3 regions of the Leclercia adecarboxylata genome follow, and region 3 is predicted to be linked to each of the others. Evidence: predicted binding sites of a transcription regulator. Region 3 holds the regulator's gene; each other region holds the start of a gene.
The links. The regulator PurR, encoded in region 3, represses purine synthesis genes. The targets are predictions, from matches to a motif close to CANGCAAACGTTTGCNTG.
Positions count from the first base shown of each region.

Region 1: pyrD (quinone-dependent dihydroorotate dehydrogenase) is a predicted target of PurR. The motif match lies at 3,042-3,059, and genes of this name have one in related genera.
Region 2: purE (5-(carboxyamino)imidazole ribonucleotide mutase) is a predicted target of PurR. The motif match lies at 6,154-6,171, and genes of this name have one in related genera.

Region 1 covers NZ_CP040889.1:3,770,463-3,780,895, forward strand. The annotation lists gene ssuC (aliphatic sulfonate ABC transporter permease SsuC) at 1-224, opposite strand, end outside; gene ssuD (FMNH2-dependent alkanesulfonate monooxygenase) at 234-1,379, opposite strand; gene FHN83_RS19680 (sulfonate ABC transporter substrate-binding protein) at 1,376-2,338, opposite strand; gene ssuE (NADPH-dependent FMN reductase) at 2,331-2,906, opposite strand; gene pyrD (quinone-dependent dihydroorotate dehydrogenase) at 3,155-4,165, shown strand; gene zapC (cell division protein ZapC) at 4,333-4,869, shown strand; gene FHN83_RS19700 (YcbX family protein) at 4,866-5,975, opposite strand; gene rlmKL (bifunctional 23S rRNA (guanine(2069)-N(7))-methyltransferase RlmK/23S rRNA (guanine(2445)-N(2))-methyltransferase RlmL) at 6,075-8,183, shown strand; gene FHN83_RS19710 (ABC transporter ATP-binding protein) at 8,196-10,103, shown strand; gene pqiA (membrane integrity-associated transporter subunit PqiA) at 10,122-10,433, shown strand, end outside.
Region 2 covers NZ_CP040889.1:3,236,527-3,246,959, forward strand. The annotation lists gene ybbP (putative ABC transporter permease subunit YbbP) at 1-1,909, shown strand, start outside; gene FHN83_RS17200 (porin) at 2,092-3,237, shown strand; gene mnmH (tRNA 2-selenouridine(34) synthase MnmH) at 3,368-4,435, opposite strand; gene purK (5-(carboxyamino)imidazole ribonucleotide synthase) at 4,510-5,577, opposite strand; gene purE (5-(carboxyamino)imidazole ribonucleotide mutase) at 5,574-6,083, opposite strand; gene FHN83_RS17220 (hypothetical protein) at 6,254-6,442, opposite strand; gene FHN83_RS17225 (YdgH/BhsA/McbA-like domain containing protein) at 6,513-6,722, opposite strand; gene lpxH (UDP-2,3-diacylglucosamine diphosphatase) at 6,866-7,588, opposite strand; gene ppiB (peptidylprolyl isomerase B) at 7,592-8,086, opposite strand; gene cysS (cysteine--tRNA ligase) at 8,259-9,644, shown strand; gene FHN83_RS17245 (metal-dependent hydrolase) at 9,736-10,257, opposite strand; gene malI (Mal regulon transcriptional regulator MalI) at 10,330-10,433, opposite strand, start outside.
Region 3 covers NZ_CP040889.1:4,145,892-4,156,324, forward strand. The annotation lists gene FHN83_RS21520 (riboflavin synthase) at 179-823, shown strand; gene cfa (cyclopropane fatty acyl phospholipid synthase) at 858-2,006, opposite strand; gene punC (purine nucleoside transporter PunC) at 2,287-3,483, opposite strand; gene punR (DNA-binding transcriptional activator PunR) at 3,599-4,522, shown strand; gene purR (HTH-type transcriptional repressor PurR) at 4,528-5,553, opposite strand; gene cydH (cytochrome bd-I accessory subunit CydH) at 5,849-5,938, shown strand; gene FHN83_RS21550 (MFS transporter) at 6,103-7,269, shown strand; gene sodB (superoxide dismutase [Fe]) at 7,308-7,889, opposite strand; gene FHN83_RS21560 (C40 family peptidase) at 8,014-8,835, opposite strand; gene grxD (monothiol glutaredoxin 4) at 9,173-9,520, shown strand; gene rnt (ribonuclease T) at 9,566-10,216, opposite strand; gene gloA (lactoylglutathione lyase) at 10,313-10,433, opposite strand, start outside.

The DNA of each region.
Region 1 (10,433 bases), 380 kb from region 3:
ATGGAAAAGCCAATCACCGCGCGCCAGGAGCTGATCGCCAGATGCTGCCACAGCTCACCGCTCGAACTCAGCGACCAGAAGGCCTCCACAACGCCTTCGGGTGAGGGCAGTATGCGGCTTGAGAGCCAGCCCACGGAGGAGGCCAGCTGCCAGATAAGCACAATACCGACAGGGAGCAGCCAGGGCGCAATGCGCAGCAGCCATTTTTGGGAAGGATTAGCCATAGGATCTCCTTAGCTCTGGGCGACTTTACGCGGGATAAATTCGTTAGCGACCGCTTCGCCCTGCTGCAACAGCCGCTGCGGCTGCGGGATTTCCGGAATGGCGACATCCAGATGCGGGAACAGCAGTTCACCCACCTTCCAGGCCTCTTCCAGATGCGGATAACCGGAAAGAATAAAGCTGTCGATACCAAGGTCTGCATATTCATTAATACGCGCCGCCACCGTCGGGCCATCGCCCACCAGCGCGGTCCCCGCGCCGCCGCGCACCAGCCCCACGCCCGCCCACAGGTTCGGGCTGATCTCCAGGTTTTCTCGCTTGCCGTTGTGCAGGGAGGCCATCCGGTGCTGCCCGACAGAATCGGTGCGGGCAAAGGCGGCCTGCGCTTTGGCAATGGTCGCATCGTCCAGATGGGAGATCAGACGGTCGGCGGCCTGCCACGCCTCTTCGTTGGTTTCGCGGACAATCACGTGCAGGCGGATCCCGAACCGGACCTTACGACCGTGGGCCGCGGCTTTGGCGCGCACCTGCTCAATCTTCTCTTTTACCAGCGCCGGCGGCTCGCCCCAGGTGAGGTAGAGATCCACCTGTTCGGCAGCCAGGTCCTGGGCAACGTCGGACGAACCACCAAAATAGAGCGGTGGACGCGGCTGCTGAACCGGCGGGAAGAAGAGTTGAGCATCACGGACATGAATATGCTTGCCCTCGAAGGTCACGTTCTCCCCCTCCAGCAGACGACGCCAGACGTGGGTGAACTCAGAAGAGGCTTCATACCGCTCGGTGTGATCCAGGAAGACGCCGTCGCCCGCCAGCTCCTGCGGATCGCTGCCGGTGACCAGGTTAAACAGAGCGCGTCCGTTCGACAGACGATCCAGCGTCGCGGCCTGACGTGCGGCCACCGTCGGGGAGGTCACGCTTGGACGCAGGGCCACCAGAAACTTCAGGCGCTGGGTCACCGGGATCATCGACGCCGCCACCAGCCACGCATCCTCGCAGGAGCGCCCGGTGGGGATCAGCACCCCGGTAAAGCCAATCCGATCTGCGGCCTGGGCGATCTGCTGAAGATAAGCATGATCCACCGGGCGGGCGCCCTCTTCGGTGCCAAGATAGTGACCATCACCGTGGGTAGGTAAAAACCAGAACAGATTCAGACTCATGACTTATCTCCTTTAGAGGAAGTGGGGTGCCAGATGCGGTCGCGAATATCGATTTTTTTCGGTACCAGGCGGTTCTCGTAAAACAGGTCGGCGGTTTGCTGCTGTAACACGGCGGTTTTGGCATCCACCGGTTTGATGACGGTTGGCGGGCGATGGTCAAGGTAGGAGGCAATGACCGGCTCCGGAAGACCCATCGTTTTTGCCAGCAGTGCGATACTGGCCTGACGCTGACTCTGGGTAAGGGCGTCTGCCTCGCTGAAGGTATTCAGTACGCCCTGAACAAATGCGCCGTTTTTCTCCGCATAAGGACGCGCGGCAAGGTAGAAGGAGCCGGTCTGTTTCAGGGTTTCACCGTCCTTCAGCACCTTCACGCCACCCTGCAGCAGGGCGGCAGAGTAGTAGGGATCCCAGATAGCCCAGGCGTCGACATTATTTTGCTGGAAGGCGGCGCGGGCATCCGCCGGGGAAAGATAAACCGGCTGAATATCTTTAAAGGTCAGTCCCGCCTGCTGCAGGGCACGCAATAAAAGATTGTGCGAGCTGGAACCCTTCTGGAAAGCCACCTTGTGGCCTTTAAGATCCGCCACGGTTTTAATCGGGCTGTTTTCAGGCACCAGGATCACTTCGGCTTTGGGCTTTGGCGGCTCAACGCCAACGTAGACCAGATCCGCGCCGGCGGCCTGAGCGAAGATCGGCGGGATGTCACCGGTACTGCCCAGATCGATACTGCCCACGTTCAGCGCCTCGAGCATCTGCGGGCCTGCCGGGAACTCCACCCAGGAGAATTTGGTGTCCGGGTAGCGTTTTTCCAGCAGCTGATGGCTTTTCGCCAGCACCATGCTGACGCTGCCTTTCTGGTAACCAATACGCAGGCTTTCAGGGGCGGGCTCTGCGGCGTGCGCCAGGCCAGAGAGGGCCACCAGGCCTGCCAGGCTAAGGCGGGCAAGAGATTTAAACATGGGCGACTCCTTTCTGAAGGCCAAAGGCAGGAACCTCGACGTCGCGGCGATGCAGCGCCTGCCAGAAGGTCTCCAGCGCGCTGTCGAGGCGGGTTTGCAGGTTCGGGGTAAAGTGCGGCTTGTGCTGGTAGTCGATCACCTGAGAATCGTCGGCAAACACGCCGTGGAGGATCTCCTGGGCTTTCAGGGCGTTGAGCACCGGCTTCAGGGCGTAATCCACCGCCAGCAGATGGGCTACGGTGCCGCCTGTCGCCAGCGGCAGCACGATTTTGCCCTCCAGCGCGCGCTCCGGCAGCAGGTCCAGCAGGGTTTTCAGCGCACCGGAAAACGAGGCTTTATAGACCGGGGTGGCGACAATCAGCCCATCGGCATCCTTCAGTTGTTCATTGAGGGTTTTCAGCGCCGGGCTGTCGAAGCGGGCATAGAGCAGATCTTCCGGGGCGAAGTTGTGCAGATTCCAGTGGAACACCTCCACATCCAGAGAGGTAAGCTGCTCCCTGGCATACTCCAGCAGCGCGCTGGAGCGGGAAGGGAATCGCGGACTGCCGGCCAACGTAATGACGCGCATACATGCTCCTTATAACCAATTGTTTGCTTTTATCTAACATTGATAACATTTGTTGGCAGTGTGGCACCGCTGGCTTATTCCACTAAATGATTTATCCGCAAGTGAAATGCCAGAAAATGAATAAAGGAGGGATGAAAAGTAAACGATTGCGCGGCATGCGGCTTTTTTTGCCTCAGGTCAATTCCCTTTCCCGCTGCGATCGCAGATAATACGCCCCCGGTTTGCACACCGGGAATCCAGGAGAGTTCATGTACTACCCCTTCGTTCGTAAAGCCCTTTTCCAGCTCGATCCTGAGCGCGCTCATGAATTTACATTCCAGCAATTACGCCGTATTACGGGAACCCCGCTCGAAGCGCTGGTGCGCCAGAAAGTGATGGACAAGCCGGTCACCTGCATGGGGTTAACTTTTAAAAACCCTCTGGGTCTGGCGGCAGGTCTGGATAAAAATGGCGAATGTATTGATGCGCTGGGTGCGATGGGCTTCGGCTCCATTGAAATTGGCACCGTCACGCCGCGTCCGCAGCCGGGTAACGACAAGCCGCGCCTGTTCCGCCTGGTCGAGGCCGAAGGGCTGATCAACCGCATGGGGTTCAATAATCTCGGCGTCGATCACCTGGTCGAGAATGTGAAGAAAGCCCATTTCGACGGCGTATTAGGCATTAATATCGGCAAAAATAAAGACACGCCGGTAGAGCAGGGCAAAGATGACTATCTGATCTGTATGGAGAAAGTCTATGCTTACGCCGGGTATATTGCGGTGAATATCTCATCGCCTAACACCCCGGGTCTGCGCACCCTGCAATACGGTGAAGCGCTGGATGACTTATTGGTCGCCATCAAAAATAAGCAAAATGAACTCCAGGCGACGCACCATAAATATGTCCCGGTGGCCGTTAAAATTGCCCCGGATCTGACAGAAGAAGAGCTGATTCAGGTAGCCGACAGTTTAGTTCGCCATAATATTGATGGCGTTATTGCCACCAATACCACGCTCGATCGTTCTCTGGTTCAGGGGATGAAACATTGCGACGAAATGGGTGGGTTGAGCGGACGTCCGGTACAGTTAAAAAGCACCGAAATTATCCGTCGCCTGTCGCAGGAGTTAATGGGTCGCCTGCCGATTATTGGCGTGGGCGGGATTGATTCGGTGATGGCTGCCCGGGAAAAAATGGCCGCTGGCGCTTCGCTTGTTCAGATATATTCAGGCTTTATTTTTAAAGGCCCGCCGCTGATTAAAGAAATCGTTAATCATATCTAATCTTTTATCGCTATTGACAACCAGGGCTTTATTTCCAGCTCTGGTTGTTTTATATTCCCGGACTGTTGCTTTATTAGACATTGTAGTCTTTTATTATTGAAGTTAAAAAAGCGAAGCGGCAATAAGGACTTTCTTACTACAGGACGTTTCGGGAACGGGAGAGACAGATGCGAATTAAACCTGACGATAACTGGCGATGGTATTTCTGCGAAGAGCACGATCGTATGATGCTCGATCTGGCTAATGGTATGCTGTTCCGCTCGCGTTTTGCCCGCCGGATGTTAACCCCGGACGCCTTTGCCGATACCGGTTTTTGCGTCGACGATGCCGCGCTCTATTTCTCCTTTGAAGAGAAATGTCGGGATCTGGACCTCTCTAAAGAACAACGCGCCGAACTGGTGCTCAATGCGCTGGTGGCGATCCGCTTCCTTAAACCTCAGATGCCAAAAAGCTGGCACTTTCTTGCTCACGGTGGGCGCTGGACGCCGGTCACCGGTGATGCCGCGTGCGTCAGCCTGAGCGAGAATGCCGAGCAGGTGAATTTGCTGGTAGTGGAGCCAGGCGACAACGCCGCGCTCTGTTTACTGGCGCAGCCGGCGGTAACTATCGCCGGGCGCACCATGCAGCTGGGGGACCCGATTAAAGTGATGAACGACAGGCTGAAACCGCAACCGGTCAGCTTCAGCCTCGAGCAGGCCGTTTAGGCTTCGAGCTGTAACGACGTTTTAGGTACGCAGCTGCAGCACAGAATGGTGCCGTCGCTGCCAATGGCCGATTTCTTCAGTGCACTCACTTCACCTTCTACCAGCGTGATGCGACAGCATCCGCAGATCCCCGCACGACAGGAATAGGGCACGCGAATACCGGCCTGTTCAAGCTGCTCCAGTAATACCTGCTGATTGTTGCCCCGAATGGTCTGTCCCTGCCACTGGATAGTCACCGCCGTTGCGGGCTGGGTTTCCACTTCAGTGGGCTCTTCCTCGGCGCCAGCCCCGTAGATACGGCCCGGCCCGGTCGAGAGGATCTCCACCTCATCGCCCACGCGGATCACCCCGCTGGAGCGTGGGATCAGGTTCTGCCCAAAATCGACATCGCCGTTATCCTGCGCGGTGCGGAAGGATTGCAGGGTCTTCAGCGGCTCGCCGGCCGGGTGCTTCTGCCCCTTTTCCGGACTGACGGTGGTAAAGATGCAGCGGCTGCACGGTTTCACCACATCGAAAATCACGTCGCCGATGCGGATCGTTTTCCAGGTGTCTTCTTCCCACGCGGCCGCGCCGGTCACCACCAGGTTAGGGCGGAACTGCTCCATCTGCACGCTGGCCGGGCAGCGCTGTTGCAGATCGCGCAGCGAGGCCTCGTTGGTCAGCAGGAAGGGGAACCCGTCGGCAAACGACAGCGGCACTGCGGCAAACTTATCTACGCGGCGCGTCAGCTCAGGACCTACCCAACGGAGCTGAACCGGGCGCGAAAAGAACTCGCTCAGCCAGCGGTTAATCTCTTCCGGGGCAATGCGGGCGGTAAAGTGGTTGCCCCAGACTTCGGTGGGGGCGTCTGCTGGCGCAAAGTCGCTGAAGCGGACGATACTACTGGAACCATCCGGCGCGGTGAGATGCAGACCGTCATGCACCGGCACCGGCGTGAAGCGAACCATTTGCGGGAACTGGCGTGCGGTAATGAACGTGCCGTCCGGTTCGGTGACCATAAAAATGCGGTCAAAGGCAAAGCCGCTCATGTCTGCAAGGGCATGAGTGAGTCCAATACCGCGCATGGATTTAACCGGATGAATGAAAAGCCTGGATAACGTCGCCACGGCACCGCCCCCTAAAATGAAAATAAGCACTCAACTTTATGACATAGAGCCCAGATTGGCTATAATGCGCAGCAATTTTCTTAGAGTAAAAGTGACGATATGAATTCTCTGTTTGCCAGTACGGCCCGTGGGCTGGAAGAGCTGTTAAAAACTGAACTGGAAAGCCTGGGTGCGCAAGAGTGCCAGGTGGTTCAGGGTGGTGTCCATTTTCAGGGCGACACACGGCTTATTTACCAGAGCCTGATGTGGAGTCGCCTGGCCTCACGCATCATGTTGCCGATGAGAGAGTGCAAGGTTTACAGCGATCTCGATCTTTACCTGGGCGTGCAGACTATCGACTGGACAGAGATTTTTGCGCCGGGCGCCACTTTTGCCGTCCACTTCAGCGGCCTGAATGACGAGATCCGCAACAGCCAGTACGGTGCGCTGAAGGTTAAAGATGCCATCGTCGACTGCTTCACCCGTAAAAACCTGGAACGTCCTAACGTCGATCGTGAAAACCCGGATCTGCGTATCAACGTTCGCCTGAATAAAGAGATTGCCAGCATTGCGCTGGATCTCTGTGGCGAAGGCCTGCACCAGCGCGGCTACCGCGATCGTGCCGGTATCGCGCCAATCAAAGAGAACCTGGCGGCCGCCATCGTAATGCGTTCCGGCTGGCAGCCGGGCACGCCGCTGCTGGATCCAATGTGTGGTTCCGGCACGCTGCTGATCGAAGCGGCGATGCTGGCGACCGACCGTGCGCCGGGCTTGCATCGTGGCGCGTGGGGCTTTAAGGGCTGGGCACATCACGACGAAGCAATCTGGCAGGAAGTGAAAGCCGAAGCCCAGACCCGCGCCCGTGCCGGGCTGGCGGCCTATGAATCCCGCTTCTACGGCTCTGACAGCGACGCCCGCGTCATTGAACGCGCGCGCAGCAACGCCCGTCGTGCCGGGATCGGCGATCTGATTGCCTTCGAGGTAAAAGACGTTTCTCAGCTCACTAACCCGCTGCCAAAAGGCCCGTACGGCACGGTGATCAGCAACCCGCCTTACGGCGAACGCCTTGACAGCGAGCCAGCGCTGATTGCCCTGCACAGCCTGCTGGGGCGCACCATGAAGGATCTGTTTGGCGGCTGGAATCTCTCCCTGTTCAGCGCCTCGCCAGAGCTGCTGAGCTGCCTGCAGCTGCGCGCCGAGCGCCAGTTCAAAGCCAAAAACGGCCCGCTGGACTGCGTGCAGAAGAACTACCATCTGGCCGAGAAAGAGGCCGACAGCAAGCCGTCTAGCATCGCGGAAGATTACGCTAACCGTCTGCGTAAGAACCTGAAGAAATTTGAAAAATGGGCGAAGCAGGAAGGCATCGAATGCTATCGCCTGTATGACGCCGATCTGCCGGAGTATAACGTGGCGGTCGACCGTTACGGCGACTGGGTGGTGGTGCAGGAGTATGCTCCGCCGAAAACCATCGATCCGCAGAAAGCCCGTCAGCGTATGCTGGATATTATTGCCGCGACCATCAGCGTGCTGAATATTGCCCCGAACAAGCTGATCCTCAAAACCCGTGAGCGTCAGAAAGGCAAAAACCAGTACGAGAAAATGAACAGCAAGGGCGAGTTTATCGAAGTGGGCGAATACAACGCGCGCCTGTGGGTGAACCTCACCGACTATCTCGATACCGGCCTGTTCCTCGACCACCGCATCGCCCGTCGTATGCTGGGTCAGATGAGCAAAGGCAAGGACTTCCTGAACCTCTTCTCCTATACCGGCAGCGCCAGCGTGCACGCGGGTCTGGGCGGCGCGCGTACCACCACTACCGTGGACATGTCCCGCACCTATCTGGAGTGGGCAGAGCGCAACCTGCGCCTCAACGGCCTGACCGGCCGCGCGCACCGTCTGCTGCAGGCCGATGTGCTGGGCTGGCTGCGTGAATCTGAAGAGCAGTTCGATCTGATCTTTATCGATCCGCCAACCTTCTCCAACTCCAAACGCATGGAAGAGTCTTTTGATGTCCAGCGCGACCATTTAACGCTGATGAAAGACCTGAAACGTATGCTGCGTAAAGGCGGCACCATCATGTTCTCGAACAACAAACGCGGATTCCGCATGGATCACGAAGGGCTGGAAAAACTGGGGCTGAAAGCACAAGAGATCAGTCAAAAAACCCTGTCCCAGGATTTTGCCCGTAACCGTCAGATCCACAACTGCTGGCTGATTACCGCGGCCTGAAAGGAAAAGTAAATGTCATTAATTAGTATGCATGGGGCGTGGCTGTCGTTCAGCGACGCGCCGCTTCTCGATAATGCTGAACTGCATATCGAAGATAACGAACGTGTCTGTCTGGTAGGTCGTAACGGCGCCGGTAAATCGACGCTGATGAAGATCCTGAATCGCGAGCAGGGGCTGGACGACGGGCGCATTATCTATGAACAGGATCTGATTGTGGCGCGTCTGCAACAGGATCCGCCGCGTAACGTTCAGGGCAGCGTCTACGATTTTGTTGCCGAAGGCATCGAAGAGCAGGCCGAGTATCTGAAGAGCTATCACGAGATCTCGCATCTGGTCATGACCGACCCGAGCACCAAAAACCTCAATGAGATGGCGCGCCTGCAGGAGCTGCTGGATCACCACGGCCTGTGGCAGCTGGAAAACCGCATCAACGAAGTGCTGGCGCAATTAGGTCTGGAAGCGGACATGCCGCTGGGCTCGCTCTCCGGCGGCTGGCTGCGTAAGGCCGCGCTGGGCCGGGCGCTGGTCAGCGGGCCGAAAGTGCTGCTGCTCGATGAACCGACGAACCACCTGGATATCGAAACCATCGACTGGCTGGAAGGGTTCCTGAAAACCTTCAACGGCACCATCATCTTTATCTCGCACGACCGTTCGTTTATTCGCAACATGGCGACCCGCATTGTCGATCTCGATCGCGGCAAGCTGGTGACCTATCCCGGCGACTACGACACCTACCTGCTGGAGAAAGAGGAAAACCTGCGCGTTGAGGAGCTGCAAAATGCCGAGTTCGACCGCAAACTCGCCCAGGAAGAGGTGTGGATCCGTCAGGGCATTAAAGCACGTCGTACCCGTAACGAAGGTCGCGTTCGCGCCCTGAAAGCGATGCGCCGCGAGCGCAGTGAACGCCGCGAAGTGATGGGCAGCGCGAAGATGCAGGTCGAAGAGGCGAGCCGCTCAGGCAAAATCGTCTTCGAGATGGAACACGTCAACTACCAGGTTGATGGCAAAGTGCTGGTGAAGGACTTCTCCGCCCAGGTGCAGCGCGGGGACAAAATCGCCCTTATCGGCCCGAACGGCTGCGGTAAGACCACGCTGCTGAAGCTGATGCTGGATCAACTTAAGGCCGATAGCGGCCGCATCCACTGCGGAACCAAGCTGGAAGTCGCCTACTTCGACCAGCACCGCGCAGAGCTGGACCCGGACAGAACGGTGATGGACAACCTTGCCGAAGGTAAGCAGGAAGTGATGGTGAACGGTAAGCCGCGCCACGTGCTGGGCTATCTGCAGGACTTCCTGTTCCATCCGAAACGGGCAATGACGCCGGTGCGCGCCCTCTCCGGCGGGGAGCGTAACCGCCTGTTACTGGCGCGTTTGTTCCTGAAACCCAGCAACCTGCTGATCCTTGACGAACCGACCAACGATCTTGATGTCGAAACGCTGGAACTTCTGGAAGAACTGATTGATAGTTATCAGGGAACCGTGATGTTGGTGAGCCACGATCGTCAGTTCGTGGATAACACCGTCACCGAGTGCTGGATCTTTGAAGGCCAGGGCCGCATTGGTCAGTATGTGGGCGGCTACCATGATGCCCGCGGACAGCAGGCGCAATCGCAGGCGACAAAACAGTCAAAAGCGAAGGTTGAAGCGGAAGTTGCTGTTACAAAAGCAGAAAACATCAAACGCGGCAGTAATAAATTAAGCTATAACCTTCAGCGCGAACTGGAAGGCCTGCCGCTGCGTCTGGAAGAGCTCGAAGCCAGTCTGGAAAGTTTGCAGGCTCAGGTGGCCGACGCGTCATTCTTTAGCCAGCCGCATGACTATACTCAAAAAGTCCTGGCCGATATGGCCCAGGCTGAGCAGGCGCTGGAAGAAGCATTTGAACGCTGGGAATATCTTGAGGCTCTGAAAAACGGCGCATAAGTTAACCATGGAGCCAGTATGTGTGAACATCACCATGCCGATCGGCATATTTTATGCTCACAGTGCGACATGCTCGTGGCGCTTCCCGCGCTCGAGCATGGGCACAAAGCGGCATGCCCGCGCTGCGGGACAACGCTGACAACTGAGTGGGACGCGCCGCGGCAGCGTCCCACCGCGTATGCTTTTGCTGCGCTGTTCATGCTGTTACTCTCCAACCTCTTTCCTTTCATTTATATGAAAGTGGGGGGCATCACCAGCGAAGTGCATTTGCTGGAGATACCCGGTGTGATGTTCTCAGAAGATTACGCCAGCCTCGGCACGTTCTTTATG
Region 2 (10,433 bases), 910 kb from region 3:
GATGGCGCCGCGCCTGCTGATGAACACCGCAGATGTCGCCAAAACCGCGGCGGTACAGCCCGGGAGCCGCGTCACCTGGCGCATTAAGTTTGGCGGCACGCCCGCCCAGTTGAGCACCTATGAAAAATGGCTGCTGCCGCAGCTGAAGGCGGAGCACCGCTGGTCCGGCATGGAGCAGGAGGATGGCGCGCTCGGCAAGTCGCTTGAGCGTTCCCAGCAGTTCCTGCTGCTTTCGGCACTGCTAACGCTGCTGCTGGCTGTCGCGGCGGTGGCGGTGGCCATGGGCCACTACTGCCGCAGTCGCTACGACCTGGTGGCGATCCTCAAAACCCTCGGCGCGGGCAGGGCACAGCTGCGCAAACTGATCGTCGGCCAGTGGTTGATGGTGCTTACCCTTTCAGCTGTCACCGGCGGGGCGATGGGGCTGCTGTTTGAGAAGGTGCTGATGGTGCTGCTCAAACCGGTGCTGCCCGCCGCGCTGCCGCCAGCCAGCCTGTGGCCGTGGCTGTGGGCGATCGGGGCCATGACCGTCATCTCGCTGCTGGTGGGGCTGCGGCCTTATCGCCTGCTGCTGGCGACGCAGCCGCTTCGCGTCCTGCGTCGCGACGTGGTGGCCAGCGTCTGGCCGCTGAAATATTACATTCCGGCGATTGTGGTGCTGGTGGTGGTGCTCCTCGCCTGGCTGATGGGCGGCAGCATGCTGCTGTGGGCGGTGCTGGCCGGGGCCGTGGTGCTGGCGCTGCTCTGCGGCGTGCTGGGCTGGATGCTGCTCAGCGTGCTTAAGGGGCTGACGGTAAAATCCCTGCCGGTGCGTCTGGCGGTGAATCGCCTGCTGCGCCAGCCGTGGTCAACCCTCAGCCAGCTGTCGGCCTTCTCGCTGTCGTTTATGCTGCTGGCTTTGCTGCTGGTGCTGCGCGGCGACCTGCTGGATCGCTGGCAACAGCAGCTCCCGCCCGAAAGCCCGAACTACTTTCTGATTAACATCGCCCCGGAGCAGGTGACGCCGCTGAAGACGTTCCTCTCGGAGCATCAGATTATCCCCGAGTCCTACTATCCCATCGTGCGGGCGCGTCTGACCCAGATTAACGGCCAGTCTACCGAGGGTAATAAAGATGAATCCCTTAACCGCGAGCTGAACCTGACCTGGCAGGATAAACGCCCGGATCATAACCCGATCACCGCCGGAACCTGGCCGCCAGGCGCGGGGGAAGTGTCGATGGAAGAGGGGCTGGCAAAACGCCTGAACGTCGCCCTGGGAGATACGGTGACCTTTACCGGCGATACCCAGGACTTCAGCGCTAAAGTCACCAGCCTGCGCAAGGTTGACTGGGAGAGCCTGCGGCCAAACTTCTTCTTCATCTTCCCTTCCGGGGCGCTGGACGGACAGCCCCAGAGCTGGCTGACCAGCTTCCGCTGGGAGAACGGCAACGGCATGCTCACCCAGCTTAACCGCGAGTTCCCGACCATCAGCCTGTTGGATATCGGCGCGATCCTCAAGCAGGTCGGGCAGGTGCTGGAGCAGGTAAGTCGGGCGCTGGAGGTGATGGTGGTTCTGGTGACGATCTGCGGCGTGCTGCTTTTGCTGGCGCAGGTGCAGGTCGGGATGCGTCAGCGCCATCAGGAGCTGGTGGTTTATCGTACCCTGGGCGCAGGTAAAAAACTGCTGCGCACCACGCTCTGGAGCGAGTTCGCCCTGCTGGGACTGGTGGCTGGCCTGGTGGCGGCCATCGGGGCCGAAACCGCGCTGGCGGTGCTGCAAACCCGGGTGTTCGACTTCCCGTGGGAGCCTGACTGGCGGCTGTGGGTGATCCTGCCGCTCAGCGGCGCGGTGATGCTCTCGCTGTGCGGCGGCTGGCTGGGGGCCCGGCTACTTAAGGGCAAAGCCCTGTTCCGCCAGTTCTCCGGTTAATCCCTTTTCGTAACCATCACGCACCGGTTTTTATATCGGTGCGTGATGTCTTAGCAGCATAAAAAGATAAAACACTGAGTGTTAGTGGCACAAATCATTAAAAACCGGACAACACGGACAGATAAATTCTGGTTAATATTCACCTGCTAAATAAATGGCAGTGTGTCTATCAAGGAAAAACAGTGACAATAAATAAAAAAGCGCTGGCAGTCGCTATTGGCGCTGCAGTGGCATTGACGTCTTTTGCATCCCAGGCTGAAATCACCGTTCTGAAACAAGATCCGCAGGCGGGCAACCCGCTGAGCCGCCTCAACTTTACCGTTGGCGGCAGTATTCGTCCCCAGTTCCAGAATATGACCGGCGACGACGGCAAAAACAGCTACAAGCGTAACGGCTTTGACGGCGGCACCCGCTTCCGTTTCGCGGCAGATTACTACCTGTTTGATGACATCAGTTGGGTGAGCTACTACGAGCTGGGTGTGAACATTCCGGCCCAGTTCAACTGGGATAACCACCATGCAGACGGCGCGCGTGATACCTCCCGTCGTATGCTCTACACCGGCCTGAAAAGCGATACCTGGGGTACCCTGACCTTCGGTCAGCAGAACAGCGTTTACTACGATGTGGTTGGTGCGAAAACCGATATCTGGGACTACGACATGATCGGCCAGGCGCCGGGTAACGGTATCAACGGCGACTACGACGGCTCTTACCGTTCACGCCAGATGCTGAAGTACAAGAAAACCCTTGGCGATGCGGACATCTACGCCTCTTACCTGTTCGAAGACAGCGAATACCTGCCGGGCAACGGCCTGCGCTACAAGCGTAAAGGCGGCGGTTCACTGGGTCTGGATTATCGCCTGACCACCGACCTGACCTGGGGCGCGGCGTGGAACTACACCCGTGCGGACATGCGTAATCCGGATAACGGCGACAGCAAAACCTGGGATCAGAATATCCTTGGTACCGCGCTGAGCTGGACCCCGGACAACTGGACCTTCTCCGCAGGCGGCGGCTGGTATCAGAACTTCATGACCAGCAAAAAAGTGTCGGTAAACGACTACTTCGCGGGTGACGCGTGGGGTATTGAGTACTTTGCGGGTTATAAATTCCCGATTGGTCAGTATGCTGTGAAATCCATCCAGCCTTACTTCATGGGCGACCGCATCGAGACCATGAATGGCCGCAACTACCAGCGCATCGACAACGGCGTGGGTATCAGCTTCCAGCTGGATTACGGTTTCCGCGTGGATTACGAGCACGTGTTCACCTCCAGCACCGACGATCTGGGCGATATGAACCTGGTGCGTCTGCGTTACGACTTCTAAATCGTCTGTTCCCCGGTGGCGCTGCGCTTACCGGGGCTACGTGGGGTGCGGTCTGTTCCCCGGAGGCGGGGTTACAAAAACGCGCCGAACCTGTAGGCCGGGTAAGGCGTAGCCGCCACCCGGCTTTTTTTCAGCAGCTCAGCCACTCTGAAACATCCCCGTACGTCCCGCGATACACAATCTTCTCCGCTTTTTTCTCCAGCTGATAACGGTACATCGGGTCGTAATAGTCATTCAGCAGCGGCGCAAGCCAGCTGAAATGCGCTTCGGTGCTGCCGGTACGCTGCTGATCGTCCAGAGCGCTATCCAGCAGGGCGGTAAATTCTGCATAACGCTGCAACCCCAGACGGCGGCGGATGGCAAACAGGCCGTGGTGCAGATAGTCGCGATACTCCAGCCAGCCCGCTTCTTCTCCCCGCGCCTCTCGAAAGGCCTGCCACATCTGCGCGAAATACTCTTCCCGCAGCCGCTCAAGACGCACTTCAAACGGATCCTCGACCACCACAATCGGCGACTGCGTCATGCGATCGCGCAGGCATTCCGGCAGGTGGTTGGAGCCGATCATCCGGCCTTCGTCTTCCAGTACCCAGCGCGTGGCGTCTTTTTTTAACAGCTCAACCGCCAGATGGTTTTCAAAACTCGCCTGGGAGAGCTGCGGGGCCAGCGTGCGGCCAAAGGAGGAGCCGCGATGGTGCGCCAGCCCTTCGAGATCCACGCCCTCAGGATGCGCCTTCACTAACAGCGTTTTGCCGCTCCCGGTGCAGCCGCCAATCAGCACGCTGGGTTTTTGCGCCTGCTCGACGGTCGCCTGCATTGCCGCCTGACGTAGCGCTTTATAGCCGCCCCGGATCAGCGGGTAGTCCACGCCTGCCTCTTTCAGCCAGGCCTGCACGATATGCGAGCGCTGCCCGCCCCGGGCGCAGCAGATGTAGCCCTGCGGCCGGGCAAGGCAGGCGGCGCGCCGCCTCCGGCGCTGTTCGCGCGTCTCGCCGCTCACCAGACGGTGGCCGAGCGCGAGCGCGGCTTCCGGCCCCTGGCGCTTATAGCAGGTGCCCACGGCGGCGCGTTCGTCGTCGTTCATTAAAGGCAGGTTGATTGCCGCAGGCATGGCGCCCTGAGCAAATTCCACGGGCGCACGCACGTCAATCAATGGCGTGTCGGCGGTAAGAATGGCGCGGTAGTCCGTCCCATCGTTCATAAGGATCCCTCAAAACAGCGATGGGCAGGATTTTACGCCGGGGAAGGGGAAGGTCAACTCCCCGGCGGTGAGGCTTAGCTGAGTGCGGACTGCGCCCAGGCAATACCGCTGGCGTACTCTGGCGGCAGCAGCGGCACGATAGCGTCCAGCGCGGCGCTCAGGCGCGCGGTGTCGGTATCGTTCAGGTTCAGGTGGCCGACCTTACGACCCGGGCGCACCTCTTTGTCGTACCAGTGCAGGTGCACCAGCGGCAGGTTCAGCCAGTCGTAGTTCAGATCGGTGCCGATCAGGTTGATCATCACCGACGGGCTGTTCACCACCGGCTTCGGCAGCGGCAGCCCGGTGATGGCGCGCAGATGCAGCTCAAACTGGCTGATGGACGCCCCGTTTTGCGTCCAGTGACCGCTGTTGTGCACGCGCGGTGCCAGCTCGTTGATCAGCAGACCTTCCGGCGTGACGAAACACTCCATCGCCATCACACCCACGTAGCCCAGCTCCTGCATGATGGCAGAGAGCATGCTTTCAGCCTGCGCCTGCTGGGCTGCGTCCGCCTGCGGGAAGACTACGCTGGTGCGCAGAATGCCGTCCTGATGCAGGTTGTGGGTCAGGGGATAGAAAACCGTGCTGCCGTCGTGGGCGCGGGCACCGACCAGCGACACTTCGCCGCTGAAATTGATGCCCTGCTCAACGATGCACTCGCCGTAGCACTCGTCCGGCAGCTGGTCGGTTTCACCGGCGCGCAGACGCCACTGGCCGCGGCCGTCGTAGCCGCCCACGCGACGCTTGACGATCGCCAGCTCGCCCAGCGTGTCAAACACGCCCGGCCACTGGCCTTTTTCGGTCAGCAGCTGCCACGGCGCGGTGGCGAGATGCAGATCGTCAAACAGCTGTTTTTGCGTCAGGCGGTCGGCGATGATCGGAAAGACGTCGCGGTTGACGAAGGCGTTGTGACGCGCCAGCTCGCGGGTTAAGGCGGTTTCAGGCCAGCGCTCAATCTCTGCGGTGATGACGCTTTGCTGAAACGGCACGGCTTCAGGTTCATCGTCCAGCCCAACCGGCCAGACGGTGATCCCCAACGGTTCACCGGCCTGACGCAGCATACGGCCTAACTGGCCGTTACCAAGGACGCAAACCTGCTTCATGCCGCACCTCGCGGGTCGGGATTGTCCAGCACCTCGTCGGTCTGGGCTTTACGCCAGTCCGCCAGGCGCTGATGGAGTGCTTTATCGTGGGTTGCGAGGATCTGTGCGGCCAGCAGGGCGGCGTTGGCAGCGCCCGCTTTACCGATGGCCAGCGTACCAACAGGAATGCCGCGCGGCATCTGCACGATGGAGTAGAGGCTGTCGACGCCGCTCAGTGCTGCGCTTTGAACCGGGACGCCGAGCACCGGCACCAGGGTTTTGGCAGCAATCATGCCGGGCAGATGCGCGGCACCGCCGGCACCGGCAATAATCACCTGATAGCCGTTCTCTTCTGCGCCTTCGGCGAAGCTGAACAGTTTATCGGGGGTGCGGTGCGCGGAGACCACTTCAACGTGGTGAGGAACGTTCAGGATGTCAAAGATTTCGGCGGCGAACTGCATGGTAGCCCAGTCGCTTTTGGACCCCATTACGATGGCGACACGCGCCGGATTATTGCTGGAAGACATGCGTCTTAAAACTCCTGTGGTGCACAACTCTCGGCTTTTGAGGTGACAGAGAATAGCACGATCTACAGGCAAGGAAAACGGTTGCGCGGCTAAAACTTCCGCCAAAGTCTGTCGCTTTATGCAATAAAAAAACCGCCAAAAGGCGGTCTTTTTACAGTCTGCTTTACGGCTTACAGCAGATTGCCTGCGGTCAGGTTCTCTTTGTCGAAAGCATGGTTCACATCAATATGATTCTGATGCACCGCCGTGTCGATATTCGAACCCGCTTCCGGGGCGGAGAAGTGGTGCTCTGCAGCCATCGCGCCAGAGGACAGTGAAGCGGCCAGCAGCAGGGCGCTGACGATACTGATAGTTTTCATTCTCTTTTCCTTTTTCATCGTATTGTCGCTGTCGCTGGGCTCTTATCTGGCGGCACGGCAATCGGGCAAATTATTTAGTCAGTTCAGCGGTCATGTGCACGCGGTTGTCGAACTGGGCGCTGGTGATTTTGTAAGCAGCACCTTCTTTTGCGGCCTGAGCGGCAATATTCGCTTCTGCACGGTCAAGGGTAGAGGCGGTAGCGCTCACGCTCTGGGCAAAAGAACCGAAAGAGATCAGAGACAGAGCGGCAACTGCAACGAAAGTTTTGATGGATTTCATGGTCGTGTTCCTTAAGCTGTTTTGTTTGGAATAGGGCGTTGTTGCCCTGATGTGAGTAATCATAGGCCGACCAGAGTGTGATTAAAATCAAAACAATTTGCTGAGATAGTCCAAAAAATTTGAATGATTTCTGGGCAGGGATTTCAGAACGGGAAGGCGATAAGCTCCACATCTTCAGGCGTGACTTTGACCATCGAGCCTTCGGTGTGCCAGGCCCCTAACACCACGCGCTTAGCGGGTTCACCGTTTACGGTCAGTCTATGGACGTCCGGGCGATGGGTATGGCCGTGGATCAGCCACTGCACATGGTGCTTTTCCATCACGCTGACCACCGCCTGCGGGTTCACGTCCATGATGGTCATTGATTTGCTGCTGTTAGCGGCTTTGCTGCCGGCACGCATTTTTGCGGCGATACGGCTGCGGATAAACAGCGGCAGGGCGAGAAACAGCGTCTGGATCCAGGGGGTGTGCACTTTGGCGCGAAACGCCAGATAGCCGGTATCGTCGGTGCAGAGCGTATCGCCATGCATGATCAGGACTTTACGGCCATACAGGTCGAGGACGGTCTCTTCCGCCAGCAGGGTCATGCCGCAATCACGGGCGAAGCGTTTGCCCAGCAGAAAGTCGCGGTTACCGTGGATAAAGAAGCAGGGGACGCCGGAGTTGACCAGCGCTTTAAGCGCACTCGCTATGTCGCGGTGCAGCGGGTTCGGATCGTCATCGCCAATCCAGGCTTCAAACAGATCGCCCAGGATGTAAAGCGCGTCGGCGTGGCGGGCTTCGCCCTGTAAAAAACGCAGAAAACCGGCGGTGATCGCCGGTTCTTCTGTTTGCAGATGCAGATCTGCAATAAAGAGTGTCGCCACGAATTATTCGCTGACGGTCACGCTTGTGATCACAACGTCTTCTTTTGGAACGTCCTGGTGCATGCCGCTGCGGCCGGTAGAAACGCCTTTGATCTTGTCAACCACGTCCATACCCTCAACCACTTCTGCAAACACACAGTAGCCCCAACCCTGCAGGCTTTCGCCGGAGAAGTTCAGGAAGTCGTTGTCTGCTACGTTGATGAAGAACTGCGCGGTGGCAGAGTGTGGCGCCTGAGTACGGGCCATTGCCAGGGTACCGCGGGTGTTTTTCAGACCGTTGTTCGCTTCGTTTTTGATCGCCGCTTTGGTCTCTTTCTGGTTCATGCCAGGTTCAAAACCGCCGCCCTGGATCATAAAGCCGTTAATGACACGGTGGAAAATAGTGTTGTCGTAGAAACCTTCGCGGCAGTAGTCCAGGAAGTTTTTGACTGTTTCAGGCGCTTTGTCATCAAAGGTTTTGATTACGATATCGCCATGATTAGTGTGGAAAGTAACCATTTTTGCATCCTGTTCCGTTATAGTGGTGCTTCGACCCCGCCAGGGGCCACAATAAGCGCTTGTTATAGCATAACCGCAACGCGCGATCACCTTGCATTACTTGCTGCTTCCGGTTTGAATTACCATTAGAATATGCCGTTTTCACCCACACACGTCTCACATGGAATCTTCGATGTTAAAAATCTTCAACACACTGACGCGCCAAAAAGAGGAATTCAAACCTATTCATGCCGGGGAAGTCGGCATGTACGTGTGTGGTATTACCGTTTACGATCTCTGTCATATCGGCCATGGCCGTACCTTTGTCGCCTTCGACGTGGTTTCACGCTACCTGCGTTTCCTCGGGTACAACCTTAAGTATGTACGCAATATCACCGATATTGACGACAAAATTATTAAGCGCGCTAACGAAAATGGCGAAAATTTCGTCGCCTTAGTCGATCGCATGATCGGTGAAATGCACAAGGATTTTGACGCGCTGAATATCCTGCGCCCGGACCTTGAGCCGCGCGCAACGCACCATATTCCGGAGATCATCGAGATCACCGAACAGCTGATTGCCAAAGGCCATGCCTACGTGGCGGACAACGGTGACGTGATGTTCGACGTGCCGACAGACCCGCACTACGGCCAGCTCTCCCGTCAGGATCTGGATCAGCTCCAGGCCGGGGCGCGCGTGGACGTGGTTGACGTGAAGCGCAACCCGATGGACTTCGTGCTGTGGAAGATGTCCAAAGAGGGCGAGCCAAGCTGGCCATCCCCGTGGGGCGCGGGCCGTCCAGGCTGGCACATTGAATGTTCGGCCATGAACTGCAAACAGCTGGGTAACCACTTCGATATTCACGGCGGCGGTTCTGACCTGATGTTCCCGCACCATGAAAACGAAATCGCCCAGTCCACCTGTGCGCATGACGGTGAATACGTGAACTACTGGATGCACTCCGGCATGGTGATGATTGACCGCGAGAAGATGTCTAAATCGCTGGGCAACTTCTTCACCGTGCGCGACGTGCTGAAGTATTACGATGCCGAAACTATCCGCTACTTCCTGATGTCCGGCCACTATCGCAGCCAGCTGAACTACAGCGAAGAGAACCTCAAGCAGGCGCGTTCTGCTCTGGAGCGTCTGTACACCGCGCTGCGCGGCACCGACACCTCCGTGCCAGCGGCCGGCGGCGAGGCGTTTGAAGCCCGCTTCGTCGAGGCGATGAACGACGACTTCAACACCCCGGAAGCCTACTCTGCACTGTTCGATATGGCCCGTGAAGTGAACCGCCTGAAAGGGGAAGATGCCCACGCCGCCAACGCGCTGGCTTCCCATATGCGTAAACTCTCTGGCGTGCTGGGCCTGCTGGAGCAGGAGCCAGAAGCGTTCCTGCAGAGCGGTGCGCAGTCGGATGACGGCGAAGTGGCGGAGATTGAAGCGTTAATCAAAGCGCGTCTGGAAGCGCGTCAGGCGAAAGACTGGGCCGATGCCGATGCCGCGCGTAACCGTCTGACCGAGATGGGTATTATCCTGGAAGATGGCCCGCAGGGTACGACCTGGCGCCGTAAGTAAATCTGCTGCGCGCTGATGCCCTCACCCCAACCCTCTCCCACAGGGAGAGGGTGCAAACACTAAAAACGGCAACCTGGTTGCCGTTTTGCTTTTACCTCCGCCGCCACCACAACATCCCCATCACAACCACCCCCGGCAGCCACACCCACAGCAGTTCCGAGATAATCACCTGATGCCCGTACGGCGTGGTATAGCGTGAGAGGGCAAAGGGCGCGACCTTAATCACCTGCCAGGGCGCGAAGAAGCGTTCATCCGACCACGGCCACAGCCAGCCGACCCCTTTCCCGCCTGTCGTCACCGAATCCAGCAGGCTGTGCGACAGCAGCGACACGGTTAAAAACAGCCAGCAGCGCATCAGCCCCGCCCGGAACCATCGTCGCCCGGCCAGCACGCAGAGTAACGGCACCACAAAGGCAAACAGCAGCGAGTGGGTAAATCCGCGATGACCAAAAATATTGCCGTAGGCGACGCCAAACTTAAATGACAGCACGTCGGCATCCGGTAGCATGGCGAGAACGATCCCGGCGAACAGCAGGCGAGGGGGAATAACCCGGGTGCCCAGCCCCAGACCTAAGCAGATCGGTACGGCGGCGTGAGTAATGATGGTTGGCATAATGATTATCCATGGCAAATCATGGAAATATAGCAGAGCGCCGCTGAACTCAGGGCCGGGCGGAAATCTGAATTATGCCGATTCCCGCGCGACGAGCTGTCCGGAGAGGGTAATGCGCTGGGTTTGCAGCTCGGGCTCTTTCAGCTGGCGGATCATCAGCCCCGCCGCCTGACGCC
Region 3 (10,433 bases):
CTGTGAGAAAACAGCAAAAAGAAGATGCGGGGAAGTCCAGCTATTGTAGCGGGGATAAGCTATTTATCTAGTGAAAAAATCGCCAGAAAAGGTGGGTACTGGCAACCTCTTTTTTCAACTGTTATTGTGGTGGGATTAAACGGTGTTATCACCGAAAGAACAAACAGGAGTCGTAAGCATGTTTACTGGTATTGTGCAGGGCACCGCGAAGCTGGTGTCCATTGATGAAAAACCCAACTTCCGCACCCACGTCGTCGCCCTGCCGGATGAGATGCTCGATGGGCTGGAGACCGGGGCATCGGTTGCGCACAACGGCTGTTGCCTGACGGTAACCGAAATTAACGGTAACTTGATCAGCTTCGATTTGATGAAAGAGACGCTGCGTATCACCAATCTTGGTGACCTGGCTGAAGGCGATATTGTTAACGTTGAGCGCGCCGCGAAATTCAGCGACGAAATTGGCGGACATTTAATGTCGGGCCATATTATGACTACCGCAGAAATTGCCAAAATCCTGACTTCGGAAAATAACCGCCAGATCTGGTTTAAGGTTCAGGATCCGTCATTAATGAAATACATCCTTTATAAAGGCTTTATTGGCGTGGACGGCATCAGCCTGACCGTCGGTGAAGTGACGCCGACCCGCTTCTGCGTGCACCTGATCCCGGAGACGCTGCAGCGCACGACGCTCGGCAGCAAAAAACTGGGTCACAGGGTGAATATCGAAATCGATCCGCAAACCCAGGCGGTGGTGGATACCGTCGAGCGCGTGCTGGCGGCAAAAGAGGCCGCCGCCATCCAGCAGACGCTCAACGACGCGTGATAATAAAATACCCCGGCATGCCGGGGTATTTTATTTAGCGGGCTACCCGCAGGCCGTGCTCCACGCCGCGGCTGAATACCACCTGCCACAGCTGAATATCACGGGCGCGAAACGCCCCGGCGCAGGCGTTCAGATAGTAGCTGAACATCCGTTTAAATCGTTCAGAATAGTTGTCGGCGATCTCCGGCCAGCTGGCAATAAAGCGCTCATGCCAGGCCATCAGCGTCGTATCGTAGTCAGCGCCAAAGTTATGCCAGTCCTCCATCACAAAATGGGGTTCGCTGGCATTCGCAATCTGGCGTACTGACGGTAAACAGCCATTCGGAAAGATGTACTTATCTATCCAGGGATCGACGCGATGGTCGGTTTTTCGGGAGCCGATGGTGTGCAGCAGGAACAGGCCGTCGGGCTTCAGGTTGCGATCCACCACCTCAAAGTAGGTCGGGTAGTTTTTCGGCCCCACGTGTTCGAACATCCCCACCGAGACAATGCGATCGAACTGGTCGTTGAGATCCCGGTAATCCTGCAACAGAATAGCGACATCCAGACTGGCGCAGCGCGCCTGCGCCATGCGCTGCTGTTCCGCTGAAATGGTAACGCCCACCACGCTGACGCCATAGTGCCGTGCCATAAACTCCGCCAGACCACCCCAGCCGCAGCCGATATCCAGTACCCTCATGCCGGGTTCCAGCTGCAGTTTTTCGCAGATAAGGCGCAGTTTATCCTGCTGCGCCTGCTCAAGGCTGGTCGCCTGTTTCCAGTAACCGCAGGAGTACTGCATGGCCGGGTCGAGCATGCGGCTGAACAGATCGTTGCCGAGATCGTAATGCTCTTTGCCGACAATCCAGGCGCGCTTTTTACTTTGCAGATTGAACAGGCGGGCAGCGGCAATACGCAGGGTATCCTTCAGGTGGTTGGGCAGTTGCTGCTCCAGGCCCGCCCGCAGGACGTTATTGAAAAAAATATCGAGGCGCTCGCACTCCCACCAGCCGTCCATATAGCTTTCGCCAAGGCCAAGCGACCCTTCCTGCAGGACGCGTTTAAAAAAGTCGGGGTGTTTGACCTGCAAATCGAAGGATGCCGGGCCGTTGATGGTGATCCCTGCACGGCTCAGCATTTCATTGATTATCCGGTACCAGTTATCTTTGCGAACGCTGACTTCTTCCAGACACGATGAACTCATAGCTTCTCCACCACATGATGTGATCAGAACCCTTAAACAGCGTAGCCGCTCTTTATGGTTTGTGAGAAATCTCACGGTGTGACCCGCGAGGCTAATATCCGACGTAGAACAGAGGAAGGGAGATAACCCTTGCCGAAAGGCCATCCATGCTAAAACGGGAGCACTCCGGCTCCCGTTAATACTTAATAATTTTCGTATTTATCAGAATGCGCTAATAAGTATAGGCCTGATAAATGGGTGCTTCAACAGAAAATCGTTAGCACCCTAATCAGTTACGCCATCAGGCGCGAGAGGACTCCGCCTGCATCTCGTCATGCTGCTGGCGGGCAGGGAGGTACTGCATCCGGTAGCCCAGCGCGGCCAGTATCACGGTGGCGACCATCACGCTGGTGGTGGTCAGCAGCGGGGTGGCAATCAGCCATGAGACCAGCAGGCTGGCAAGGAAGCAGAGGCCCAGCTGCAGGGTGTTCTGCAACGCGGCCGCGCTGCCGGTGGCCTGCGGGAAGGGACGCAGCGCCTGCGCGACGACGATAGGGTAGATCGCGCCGTTCGCCACCGCCATCAGGCAGAAGGGTATCAGCAGCTCCGCCAGGCTCACGCCCGGAATAAACCCTACCGCCCAGGTGCCTATCACGCTGAGCGCAAACAGGCCCAGCAGCCACGGCAGCATCTGGTGACCCTGCCATTTTTGCAGCGCAGCGCGACAGCCGTAGCCACCAATCAGGAAGGCGATGGTCTGCGGCACGTAGCTCAGGCCGATCGCTGCCGGGCTGTAGCCCATCTCGCTGAGGATAAACGGCGAGCCGGTCAGCCAGGCGAAGAAGCTGGCGGAACAGGCGGCGTAGATCAGCACGTTACCGCGATAAACACGCGAGCGGAGCAGGGTGAAGAAGGTGACGCGGGACTCAGGCCGATCCGCTTTTGCCGCGACCGGTTTCAGGAAAAAGGCCGGGATCATCAGCACCAGGGTGATGGCAAACAGCACGGCAAAAATGGCCTGCCAGCTGAAATGGGCGAGGATCCAGCTGCCGAGCAGCGGTGCCAGGGCCGGTGACAGCCCCACCAGCGGCATGATGGTGGCGAAAATCCGGTTGGTCCGCGTCGCCGGGTAGTAGTCCGTCACCAGCGCCTGCCAGGTGACCGCCGCCGCGCAGACGCCTACCGCCTGGATAAAGCGCAGCACCAGCAGCCAGGTGGCATCGCGTACCCACAGCATGCCCAGACAGCCCAGCGCGAAGATGGCTAAACCGGTCAGCAGAACCGGCTTACGCCCGAAGCGGTCGGACATCGGTCCCCACAGCAGCTGCGCGAAAGCAAAGCCCGCAAGGAAGAGGCTCAGGCTGGCGCTGATGGCGGCCGCCGGGGTTTGCAGATCTTCCTGCATGATCGAGAAGGCAGGCAGATACATATCGGTGGCGAGGAAGCCCAGTACGCTCAGGCCGCCAAGCCAGACTAAAAATCCTTTCCTGGGTTGCATTGTTTTATTGTCCTTATGGGTGCAGGTTTAGGTAGCCGCTGAGTGTAGGCAGTGCAATCCCGCTTGTGAAACGCTAATATTTGGCGGTTGCATTCAAATTTTTTGCAGGCAGAAAATGTGGTCTGAATATTCCCTTGAAGTGGTGGACGCCGTGGCGCGTAACGGCAGTTTCAGCGGCGCGGCCCAGGAGCTGCACCGCGTTCCCTCGGCGATCAGCTATACGGTGCGTCAGCTTGAGGAGTGGCTGGCGGTGCCGCTGTTTGAACGGCGCCATCGCGACGTGGAGCTCACCCCGGCCGGCATGTGGTTTCTGAAGGAGGGGCGCTCTGTTATCAAAAAAATGCAGATCACCCGCGAACAGTGCCAGCAGATCGCCAACGGCTGGCGCGGGCACATCTCCATTGCGGTGGACAACATCGTTCGCCCCGAGCGCACCCGCCAGATGATTGTCGATTTTTACCGTCACTTCTCTGACGTCGAGCTGCGGGTCTCCCAGGAGGTCTTTAACGGCGTGTGGGATGCGCTGGCGGACGGCAGGGTGGAGATGGCCATCGGCGCGACCCAGGCGATCCCGGTGGGGGGACGCTACGCTTTTCGCGATATGGGCATGCTGAGCTGGATCTGCGTGGTGGCGAGCCATCATCCGCTGGCCGCGCTTCCCGACCCGCTCAGCGATGATACCCTGCGCAACTGGCCGTCGCTGGTGCGGGAAGACACCTCCCGCTCGCTGCCAAAACGCATCACCTGGCTGCTGGACAACCAGCGGCGGATCGTCACCCCGGACTGGGAGTCGGCGGCAACCTGCCTCTCGGCCGGACTGTGCGTGGGGATGGTGCCGGTGCATTTTGCCCGCCCGTGGATCGACAGCGGCAAATGGGTGGAACTGACGCTGGAGAACCCGTTCCCGGATGCGGCCTGCTGCCTGACCTGGCAACAAAACGATATGTCACCGGCGCTGGCGTGGCTGCTGGATTATCTGGGGGACAGTGAAACGATGAACAGGGAGTGGCTGCGGGAGCCAGAGGTGCTGGCTCCCTGAGGGGATCAACGGCGGTAGTCGCGGAACGGGCCATCGGCGACGGAGCGGCGTTCGATCAAACGCGGATGCACTTCAATGGACTGCGACTCTTCGCGCTTGTTGACGATACGGTCGAGCAGCATGTTGAAGGCCGTCTCCCCCAGCGAATCTTTTGGCTGGTGGATAGTGGTCAGCGCCGGGGTGAAGAACCGGGCGTTGCGCACGTTATCATAGCCGATCAGCGAAACGTCCTGCGGCACGCGCAGACCCATTTCATCGGCGGCGCACAGGGCGCCCATCGCCATAATGTCGCCGCCGCAGAAAATAGCGGTCGGACGCGGGCTCTGGGAGAGGATCTGCTGCATGGCGCGATAGCCGGACTCTGGCTCAAAGTCGCCCTGCACGATCCAGTTTTCCGGCACCGTGATTAACGCTTCTTCCATCGCTTTCATAAAACCGGCCAGACGCCCGGCACCGGTATTGCGCTCCAGCGCCCCCGGAATAACGCCGATGTCGCGGTGACCGCGTTCAATCAGATAACGTCCGGCCATATAGCCGCCTTCAAAGGCGTTATCGATCACCGAGTCGGTGAAGTCGGCTTTCGCTTCGCCCCAGTCCATCACCACCATCGGAATATTGCGATACTCTTCCAGCATCGTCAGCAGGGGCTCCGGATATTCGGAGCACATCACCAGCAGGCCGTCGACACGCTTTTGCGCCATCATTGACAGGTAGGCCCGCTGCTTCTCGAGGCTGTTCCAGGCGTTGCCGAGGATCAGGGTATAGCCTTTCTGGAAGCAGTTTTTCTCTACCGCTTCAATAATTTCTGCGAAGTAGGGGGCTTCGCTGCTGGTCGCCAGCAGGCCGATCGATTTGGTGTGATTCACCTTCAGACTGCGGGCCACGGCGCTGGGAGAGTAGTGCAGCTCTTTGATCGCTGCCCAGACGTTGTTACGCGTCTCTTCCGCCACAAAGCGGGTTTTGTTAATAACATGTGATACGGTTGTAGTGGAAACGTTTGCGCGTTTCGCTACGTCTTTAATTGTTGCCATCAGATGTCACTCCAGACCATATCTAAGCTCCTGAAAAACCAATAGGTAAACGTTTGCCTTCACTCGCCCTAATTGCGCAATTTGAATTGCGGTACGCCGGGAAAACGACACAGGACGTCAGGAGGGGGTCAATGGCCGGTACGCTAATAAATTTAGCGTGGAATTTTGTCTGATCTTGACCAAAAGGGGAAGAGTAAAAATGGATATCAACCTAATTCCCGCAAGATTTTTACCCTGAACTGTGCAAAAATGAGCAAGCTCACTCTTCATGGGGTGATTAAAAGGAGAAAAATTGATGAGTACCGATCTTAAGTTTTCGCTGGTTACCACCATTATTGTTCTGGGTCTGATCGTAGCAAGCGGTCTGACTGCTGCGCTGCACTGATCCTCGCGAGGGAGTCACCGCTCCCTCGTCTCCCTTCCTTTATTGTTACGCTCCCTGCAAAAATCTTTTGCCAAATTGTTAACTTCTCATTTTTTGTGATTGATGTCATGCTTTCGCCTTCATTGTTCTGTGTCGCCTGACGACACGGTGTCTGGAGTTGAAGTATGAGAATCAATTTTCCGCTGCTGGCCCTGGCCATTGGTGCGTTTGGTATCGGCACCACCGAGTTTTCCCCGATGGGGCTGTTACCGGTGATTGCCCGGGGTGTGGATGTTTCTATTCCCGCGGCAGGCATGCTGATCAGCGCCTACGCCATCGGCGTGATGGTGGGGGCGCCGCTGATGACCCTGCTGCTGTCGCACCGCGGTCGCCGTAACGCGCTGATCTTCCTGATGGCGATCTTTACCGTCGGTAACGTTCTCTCGGCGCTCTCCCCGGATTACACCACCCTGCTGCTGTCGCGCATTCTGACCAGCCTCAACCACGGCGCCTTCTTTGGCCTCGGGTCTGTGGTGGCCGCAAGCGTGGTGCCGAAGCACAAACAGGCCAGCGCCGTGGCAACCATGTTTATGGGGCTGACCATCGCCAACATCGGCGGCGTCCCTGCCGCGACCTGGATGGGCGAAGCGATCGGCTGGCGCATGTCATTCCTCGCAACCGCGCTGCTCGGCGTGGTCTCGATGATCGCACTGTTCTTCTCTCTGCCAGCGGGCGGGGCGGGCGAAAAGCCGGAAGTGCGCAAAGAGCTGGCGGTGCTGATGCGCCCGCAGGTGCTCTCGGCCTTGCTGACTACCGTGCTCGGTGCCGGGGCGATGTTTACGCTCTACACCTACATTGCACCGGTCCTGCATGACATTAACAACGCCACGCCTGCCTTTGTCACCGCGATGCTGGTGCTGATTGGCGTCGGTTTCTCGCTTGGCAACTTCCTCGGCGGCAAGCTGGCGGACCGCTCCGTGAGCGGCACCCTGAAGGGGTTTTTACTGCTGCTGATCGTCATCATGCTGGCGATCCCGTGGCTGGCGCGTAACGAAGTGGGCGCGGCATTTGCGATGGTGGTGTGGGGAATGGCGACCTTTGCGGTAGTACCACCGCTGCAGATGCGCGTGATGCGTGTAGCGAGCGATGCGCCGGGGTTATCCTCTTCCGTGAATATCGGGGCGTTTAACCTCGGGAATGCGCTGGGGGCGGCGGCCGGTGGGGCGGTGATCTCGGGCGGACTGGGTTACAGCTTCGTTCCGGTGATGGGGGCCATCATTGCGGCGCTGGGGCTTCTGCTGGTGCTGACTGCTGACAGAAAACAACCTGATCCGGTGTGTGCTACCGAATAAAACAGAAAAGCAGAAGGCCGGGCCTTCTGCTTTTTTTGTTACGCCGCGAAGTTCTTCGCAACAAACGCCCAGTTTACCAGCGCCCAGAAGTGCTCAAGATAGTTCGGGCGCGCATTGCGGTAATCGATGTAGTACGCGTGCTCCCAAACATCCACCGTTAACAGCGGGGTGGCGTTGCTGGTCAACGGCGTGCCCGCGTTGGAAGTAGAAACGATGGCCAGTTTGCCGTCCGCCTCTTTTACCAGCCAGGTCCAGCCTGCGCCAAAGTTCTTCACCGCCGCGTCGGTAAACTTCGCCTTAAACTCTGCAAAGCTGCCGAAGGTAGCGGTGATGGCATCTGCCAGTTCACCGGTCGGTTCGCCACCGGCCTGTGGTGCCAGGCAGTGCCAGTAGAAGGTGTGGTTCCATACCTGTGCGGCGTTGTTGAATACGCCGCCCTCGGAGCTGCGCACGATCTCTTCCAGGGTTTTCCCTTCAAAGGCGGTACCGGCGATAAGGTTGTTCAGGTTGGTAACGTAGGTCTGGTGGTGTTTGCCGTAGTGGTATTCCAGGGTCTCCGCAGAAATATGCGGGGCCAGGGCGTCTTTTGCATACGGTAATGCAGGTAATTCAAACGACATTGCTTCTCTCCTTATTATAGTGATCCATTCAATAACCATATTGAATGTAAGGGTAGAGTAGCAAATTGAAAGGGTATGCAAAAGAGGAACTTACCCCGCTGGCGTGCCAGCGGGGTAGGGGAGATTAACGCAGGGTGTTGGCCTTCATCACGCGGCGCGCGCCGACGTAATGGCGCTGCCAGTAGTCTTCGCTCAGGGAGGTGATCTGAATGTCCTGGCCGGTACGCGGGGACTGGATAAATTTGCCGTTGCCCACGTAAACGCCCACGTGGTCGGCGGTGCCGCGCCCACGGGTGCGGAAGAACACCAGATCGCCGCTTTCGAGCTCGCCGCGATCGACCGGAGAGGCGTCACGCAGGTGGTACATTTCGTTCGCGGTGCGCGGAATACGGAATTTAACCAGGTCTTTATAGGCGTAATAAACCAGGCCGCTGCAGTCGAAACCGGTACGCGGCGAGGAACCGCCCCAGCGATAGGGTTTACCAATCTGGCCCATTAGTTTATTTAACGCCGTTTTTTGCGCCTTTTGCACCCGGACTTTATGCGCTTCAGCAAGGGTCGTGGTTTTGCTGGTTTTGACGCACTGCGTTTTGCGTCCTTTACGGGTGGTGCATTTTTCTGTCACAACGCGGGAGGCGGTTTGCGTGGTGCGGGTCGCGCTGCGGGAGGAAGTTTTGCTTTTCTTGCTGGAGGTGGCTGGCTGTGTTTTAGCGAGGCTACTTTTTTTGCTGCTGCTCTTTTTGCTGGTAGTGCTTTTTTTCGTGCTCTCTTTTTTGCTGGTTTTACTGGTGCTGCTTTTTTTCTTAGGTTCGGTTGCTTTCGCCAGATGCGTTTTATGGGCGGCAGAAGGCCGCGCCTGCTCTGAGGCGTTTGCCACCGGCGTGAAGGTGAGAGATGAAAACAGCAAAGCACAGAGCGTGATCGAGAATTTATTTATTCGCGCCACTGGGCATTCCCCTGGTAATCGCAGGATATAAATAACCCTGCGTATGATTTACAAAACTCGTCGATTCTAATCTATAAAAAGGCCCGACGTTAATAAACTTTTTGCATCTAAAACTGTGTTTCGTTAGCAAGTGCAAAAATATCAGAATTTCACAGGGGCATTCTGTACATTAGCTGTGCAAAACCGCAGCTAATCTCGCGATAAGGTATGTTGTGAATGCATCTTTAAAGGACGCGCGGTAAAATCATAAAGGTGACGAAAATGTTATTTTCCGTAGTCGGCCTGAAACGCTACAATGTCAGACTATTGCCGTAACAGAAGTAAAAGGAAGCAAAACATGAGCACTACTATTGAAAAAATTCAGCAACAAATCGCTGAAAACCCGATCCTGCTGTACATGAAAGGTTCTCCGAAACTGCCAAGCTGTGGTTTCTCCGCTCAGGCGGTCCAGGCGCTGTCTGCCTGTGGCGAACGTTTTGCTTACGTTGATATTCTGCAGAACCCGGATATCCGCGCTGAGCTGCCAAAATACGCTAACTGGCCGACCTTCCCGCAGCTGTGGGTTGACGGTGAACTGGTTGGCGGTTGCGACATCCTGATTGAGATGTATCAGCGTGGCGAACTGCAACAGCTGATCAAAGAGACGGCTGCGAAATACAAATCAGAAGAGCCAGGCGCCGAATAATTCCGCGTCCCGGTAAATAAAAAAGCGACCCTGAGGTCGCTTTTTTTATGCGTTGTTCTCGGCGTCCGGCAGCGGCCAGCCGCCGAGGCGTTTCCAGCGGTTAACGATTTCACAAAACAACTCCGCCGTGCGCTCGGTGTCATAAAGCGCCGAATGCGCCTGGGTACCGTCAAAATCGATACCGGCGGTAATACAGGCTTTAGAGAGGACGGTCTGCCCCAGCGCCAGTCCGCTTAAGGCGGCGGTATCGAAGGTCACAAACGGATGGAACGGGTTGCGCTTGAGCGATGCGCGCTCGGCGGCAGCCATCATAAAACTGTGATCGAAGGTAGCATTGTGCGCCACCATGATCGCGCGGTTACAGTTCTGGTCTTTCATTCCCTTGCGCACCATTTTGAAGATGGCATGCAGCGCGTCATATTCACTCACTGCCCCACGCAGCGGGTTATGGGGATCGATGCCATTAAACGCCAGCGCCTCAGGCTGCAGGTTCGCCCCTTCGAAAGGTTCGACGTGAAAGTGCAGCGTGGAGTCCTGCAGCAAATTGCCCTGTTCATCCATTTTCAACGTGATGGCGGCAATTTCCAGCAGCGCATCGGTTTTGGCATTAAATCCAGCGGTTTCGACATCTATCACAACAGGATAAAAACCACGAAAACGGTCGCACAGACCGGTAAGTTGAGCGTTATCGGACATCTGGATCTCTTACAAGGGGAAAAAAGCAGTGCGCATTATGGCAAATTTCGCAATGAGATGCAGTAAAACAACGGGCGCATTGCGCGCCCGTTACAATCAGTTGCCCAGACCGCGACCGGCGTCTTTGGCTTCAATCAGTTCGATTTTGTAACCGTCCGGATCTTCAACGAAGGCAATCACCGTGGTGCCGCCCTTAACCGGACCCGCTTCACGGGTG